2 regions of the Virgibacillus sp. M23 genome follow, and region 2 is predicted to be linked to the other one. Evidence: riboswitches for the same ligand, from Rfam matches in the RefSeq annotation. Region 2 holds a riboswitch; the other holds the start of a gene.
The links. Region 2 has a riboswitch for S-adenosylmethionine ahead of RVS70_RS16005 (methionine ABC transporter ATP-binding protein). Riboswitches for the same ligand answer to the same signal wherever they lie in the genome.

Region 1 (3,150 bases), on a different contig from region 2:
ACATCCATCGTGAACCCTACTTTCCAGTGAGACATGTTCACCTTTTTAAGTAAGGATTTTACCACGGGTCCAATCATCATTATTCGAAACATCGGCATCATAAATGTAAAAGGTAGGGTCAACCAGATGACAACTAGAAGTCCTCGTTCGGATTGAATTTTGTCACCAACCCACTCAGAAAATCCTTTAACTCCTCCAGAAATTTGCATCATACCAATCAATCCGCCAAATAAATATAAAAAGGCGATAATATTAATATTCCCTGGATCTGCCAATGTCGTTATGAGATAGTTTACGGCTTCTTTTGTTCCGTTTAATACGCTGAATTCTAACAGAAAAGCACCTACAAGGAGTCCCAGCACTAGTCCAGGAAGAAGTCTTTTTTGCCATATAGCTAAAGCAATAACAATAGTAAAGGGAATGAGGGAGAACCAGGTGTGATCCATCGTACAGCCTCCTCTAAATGGATGGTTTGATATCTAGTATAAGGTTGAAAAAATGAATAAAAGCTATAATTACCATTTGTAAAAAGTCGATTTTTCATACGTAGCTTTTGCAGAAAGACATAATCACTACATGCTTCCTCATAATAGGTGAATCTGTTGATTATTAGATGTCAATAAAGCTATTAGAAAGGGTGAAATGGACAGCAGTTATTAAATAGTGTGAGGAATCTTTTGCTATTTTTTAATAGAATTGCTATGATAGTTTTAATTATTTAAATAATTACATAATATTCTTATCTAGAGAGGTCGAGGGACTAGCCTGAAGACACCTCAGCAACCTGTTTTATAAATAAGGTGCTACTTCTAGCAAGTTTTATAAACTTGAAAGATGAGAAGGTGACGATGTATGTATACAAAAGAACCCTTCTTAGCAGAAGGGTTCTTTTTAACGAGGCTGAGGCAAAACACACTTATTTACTCAAAATACGAATAATCATGTTATCAATAGGAGTATCATTCCAGCATCGTGAAATATACTCGCTTTCCGCGGGAACGGTCTCAGCTAACTTGGTAAGGAAAACGCTTTTTCTAGTGGATCTTCGGACTCGTGGTGTTACGGCCGGAGTCTCGCTTATTTCAGGTGCTAAATGAATGATTCTGATCAATACGAACGATAATTAATTTTCAACCAATCATTGTTCGTTTTTAATTGTTTCTTCATTCTTTTGTCTCAGCCTTTTTATAACTATAAAGGAGTGGATACATTGACAACAGCAGTAGAACGAATAGCACCTTTCAAAGGAGATCATGTAGGTAGCTTTCTAAGAACAGATCGTATCAAGCACGCGAGATCTCAATATGCTAAAGGAGAAATTAGTGAAAAACAACGAAGAGCAATTGAAGATGCAGAAATTATTAAGCTAGTAGAGAAACAAAAGGCAGCTGGGCTAATGGCTATAACCGATGGAGAACTTCGGCGTTCTTGGTGGCATTTCGACTTTTTAGAGAATTTAAATGGTGTTGAGGGATTTGAGCCAAATAATGGCTTGAAATTTGCTGGAATTGAGACAAAAAAGCATTCCATTCATGTTACTGGAAAGGTGGAGTTTAATAAAGAGCATCCATTTCTCGCAGATTTTAAGTTTCTGAATGAAGTGGTAGGGAACCGTCATGTTACCAAACAGACGATCCCAAGTCCGAACATGTTACTCGTTCGTGCTGGATTTGATACAGATATTTATCAAACAATCGAAGACCTTGTTCCAGATGTGATTATGGCTTATCAACAAGCAATTCAGGCATTTTATGATGCAGGTTGTCGTTACCTTCAGTTAGATGACACATCATGGGCATCCTTTCTATCAGAAGAAGGGATTTCCTCACTGCAAGCAAAGGGCATGAATCCAGAAAAACTAAGGGATATTTGCAAACGTGTGATTAATGAATCGATTGCTGAAAGGCCTAAAGATTTACTTATCACCATGCATATTTGTCGAGGCAATTATCGTTCCCATTATTTCAGTACAGGTTCTTATGATGCTGTTTCTGAAACCATTTTCGCTGGGTTGAATGTGGACGGGCTTTTCCTTGAATTTGATGACGAGCGATCTGGAGGTTTCGAGCCTTTATCCTATGTGAACAGAGATGATCTTTGTGTAGTCTTAGGATTAGTTACTTCTAAGTTCCCAGAGCTGGAAGATAAAGATGTTATTAAGAAACGTATTGCTGAAGCTGCTAACTACCTTCCGTATGAACAGCTCTGTCTTAGTCCGCAATGCGGTTTCGCTTCTACAGAAGAAGGTAATCTGATAACAGAAGAAGAGCAATGGAATAAGGTTAGACATGTAGTAGATATCGCTAAGGATGTGTGGAAGTAAGAAAGCATATTAGTAGCCGCTTATATTAAACCATTTTGAATGAATGAAGATAAAGTAACTCCGAATTACCTTTCGAGCATATCAGTATATTCGGAATGTAGTTGGGTGCTTTATCATTCATTTTTTTAAATGGTGATGTTACCTAACGAAAGGAAGGGTGCTTTGACCCGTTAATATTAGCAAAGTAAACAGAACTAGCTAAAAAAACAGCACACTCTGCTTGTATGTGATTAAATCTATAGGCAGTGATTATCTGTATGTTCGGATTGACGATAGTTTCGTTCTATTCTATCATTAAAGAAGTTTATAGAACGTGTGACCACTAGCGGAAGGAGAGAATTGCAATAAATCTTAATAATATAGGTAAGAAAATTAAGCAAATGCGCTTGCGTATGAAAAAAACACAACAGCAGGTAGCGGAAGCATGTGGAATCTCCAAAAGCCTTTTATCTAAAATTGAAAATGGACAGACAGCTTCAGCAATTGCCACTTTATCCAAAATTAGTGAAGAATTAGAAGTACCACTAACCTGGATTTTGGATGATCATGATGATCGAGATCTTGTTTTACTCCCTCATACAGAACGGCAATTTAAAGTAGGTGATGAGAATATGGGTTACTCCTATGAATTGCTGGCAAATCGTTCGCGGTTTACAGGAATTGAACCTACTATTGTTCATGTAACTCCTCGGGATATGAATGTCCGCGAAGAGACCTATACGCACTCCCAAGATGAGTTTATTTATATTTTAGAGGGAGCTATCCATTTACTTTATGAAGATGAGAAGCATTACATGGAAAAAGGAGATAGTGCTTTTTTTAAAGGA
Region 2 (3,150 bases):
TAGTCGGTGACAATTCGTTTTGGTTTAACTGGTATATCGACATTCCCTTTAGCGGTTTCAAAACTACGCATTTCTTCTTGTTTATTATTATCTTCATTGCTATCTTGATTTTCTGATTCTTCTTCTGAGCTATTATTACCACCACATGCTGATAAGAAGACAGCAAGAATAACTAGAAAAACTGGTAAGCGCAATTTTTTAATCATTTTCAATCTCCTTAGCTTATGATTTTTGATATAGATGCCTTAATAGCGCTTTATTTCTTGAATTAAATTTATCGTTATGTGAAGATACCCTTGCTTTTGCTGTTGCATCAGGTTCTAATAATAGTTTTGCTTGATTAACGGCATTCGCTGCATCTACAAATGCTCCAGCAATTAAGTGTACCTTCCCATCAAACGATAAGATATCACCAGCTGCATAAAGACCTTCAATGGAAGTAGCTGATTTCGAGGTTCCTTTTACAAAGAAATCCCTTTCTATTTCAATATTTAAAGGGCTTTCTTTAATAAACGTTAATTCTCGTTCATAGCCATAGCTAATGATAAGCGCATCTGTTTTCACTTCTTCTTCTTGATTTGTCTCGTGGTTTCGTATTTCCACGGCTTCGATTTGATCGCCTTGTGCATTAGCATGCAACTTCTCAATGGTTGAATTAAAATGGATGTTAGCTGTAGAATTCATGATTTGCGAAATATGTGCTTCATGTCCTGTAAATTCATTTTTACGATGCACCATATGTAGCTGCTTAGCTATTGGTTCTAATTCGTTAGCCCAATCAATGGCTGAGTTTCCCCCACCAGATATGATAATGTTTTTATTTTTGAAATGCTCAAGACTTTGTACGGTATAATGCAGATTTGTTACCTCAAATCGATCTGCACCTTCAATATCAATTTTAATTGGATTTAATATACCGCCACCAACTGCAAGAATTACTGTTTTACTTAAATATTGATTACCAGAATGGGAAGTTAATACAAATAGGTTATCTTCATTTTTCTCTATTTTTGTAACTTTTTCGTTGAGAATGACTTCAGGATCGAATGTCAATGCTTGCTCTGCCATTTGATCAATTAAGGTAGCTCCAGTTACAGGAGTTAATCCACCTACATCCCAAATCATTTTCTCTGGATATACGTGTACCTTACCACCAAGCTTTGGTTGATATTCTATAATACGAGTTGATAAATCCCTCATGCCACTATAAAAAGATGCATATAAACCTGCTGGTCCACCACCAACAATAGTTACATCTGTAATATCTAAATGTTGCATATTATAATTACCTCCTTCGCCATTGATGATAATGAGAATCATTATCACTATGACTAATTATACAGAATTTTTTTAGGAAAGCAATAAACGGTTAGAAAAATAAATGACAGGTTTATAAAAAATTTTCAAATAGTAATTGACAGGATGTCGCAAGCGTAGTATTGTATATATCAATTACAAAATATAAACTTCTTATTCAGAGAGGTGGAGGGAATTGGCCCTTTGAAGCCTCGGCAGCGGACTTTACAAAGTACTGTGCCAAATCCAACAAGTCATTTGTGCTTGGAAAATAAGAAGAGAGCGCCAATAGATATGGAAATCTCTTCTTACAAACAAGGAGGGATTTTTTTATTCGGAACAAAATTTTATAGCGTAACTTCTTATCCAGAGAGGTGGAGGGACTGGCCCTTTGAAACCTCGGCAACAGACTCTATGAAGTACTGTGCCAAATCCAGCAAGCTAAGAGCTTGAAAGATAAGAAGAGGATAGTATATGGATGCCTCTTCTTAACTGAAGAGGCATTTTTAGTACAGACATAAAGGAGTGATACATCATGATTACGTTTGAACGTGTAAGTAAAATTTATAATGGAAAGCAACAACAAATAAAGGCATTAGAAGATGTGAATTTGCACATTGAAAAAGGTGAAATCTTTGGTGTTATCGGTTTTAGTGGTGCTGGGAAAAGTTCCCTTATTCGTTGTGTGAACCTATTAGAACGTCCCTCTTCGGGAAAAGTAACGGTTAATAATCAAGATTTGCTAAGCCTTTCTCCAAAGGATCTACGTGAAGCTAAACGAAGCATCGGGATGATTTTTCAGCATTTTAATTTATTAAATGCTAAAACAGTATTCGCAAATGTAGCGATGCCGTTATTACTTGCTAATGTACCAAAAGATGAAGTGAAGCGTCGGGTTATAGAACTACTAGAGTTTGTTGGATTAAAAGATAAAGCAGATAATTATCCAGATCAACTATCTGGTGGACAAAAGCAGCGTGTAGGAATTGCTCGTGCCCTTGCTACGAAGCCAAAGGTATTATTATGTGACGAAGCAACTTCAGCACTAGATCCAGAAACTACGAAATCAATTTTACAGCTGCTAAAGAAGATAAATGAAGAATATAACCTAACCATTTTGATTATTACGCATGAAATGGGGGTTATTCGCGAGATTTGCGATAAGGTAGCGGTATTGGATGAGGGGAAAGTAGTAGAAGCAGGTTCCGTATTCGAAGTGTTTGCACAGCCAAAGACAGAGATTGCACATAAATTTGTACGGTCTGTGATGCATGATGATATTCCTAGATCCGTATATGAGCTGTTAAAAGTGCTGGATCAACGTCAGAAAATTTATCGAATTGTATTCCTTGGGGAATCGACGGGACGACCGCTATTATCAGAAATTGCTAAGCAATATGCGGTTGATGTAAATGTGTTATTTGGCAGTATTACGGAGCTACAGGGAACACCATTTGGCAATTTAATCGTCAAACTAGATGGTGATGAAAATGAAATAAATCGTGCTATCATGCATATTCACCAACAGAAGGTAACGGTAAAGGAGGTGCTAGCAGATGTTAGTTAATGGTCAACAAATTGTGGAAGCATTATGGGAGACTATTGTAATGGTTGGCGTTTCCTTGCTTTTTTCGTTTGTAATTGGTCTAATCTTAGGGATTTTACTTGTTGTCACAAGAAAAGGTCATTTATGGGAAAATAAAGCAGTTTTTACCGTATTAAATGCCATTATAAATGTGTTCCGATCTATTCCGTTTATTATCTTAATGGTTGCTGTCATACCATTTACTCGTTTGGTAGTTGGAACTTCAATTGGAACTGCGGCAGCTATTGTTCCAATGATTTTATATGCGG

Region 1: another riboswitch for S-adenosylmethionine. It lies ahead of RVS70_RS13690 (5-methyltetrahydropteroyltriglutamate--homocysteine S-methyltransferase); the one in region 2 lies ahead of RVS70_RS16005 (methionine ABC transporter ATP-binding protein).

What each region holds. Positions count from the first base shown of each region.
Region 1 is NZ_JAWDHA010000035.1:15,906-19,055, reverse strand. It holds gene RVS70_RS13695 (Na+/H+ antiporter NhaC family protein) at 1-446, opposite strand, end outside; SAM riboswitch class I at 737-841, shown strand; gene RVS70_RS13690 (5-methyltetrahydropteroyltriglutamate--homocysteine S-methyltransferase) at 1,211-2,323, shown strand; gene RVS70_RS13685 (XRE family transcriptional regulator) at 2,662-3,150, shown strand, end outside.
Region 2 is NZ_JAWDHA010000048.1:3,309-6,458, forward strand. It holds gene RVS70_RS15995 (ABC transporter substrate-binding protein) at 1-206, opposite strand, end outside; gene RVS70_RS16000 (NAD(P)/FAD-dependent oxidoreductase) at 223-1,278, opposite strand; SAM riboswitch class I at 1,468-1,574, shown strand; SAM riboswitch class I at 1,656-1,759, shown strand; gene RVS70_RS16005 (methionine ABC transporter ATP-binding protein) at 1,832-2,863, shown strand; gene RVS70_RS16010 (methionine ABC transporter permease) at 2,853-3,150, shown strand, end outside.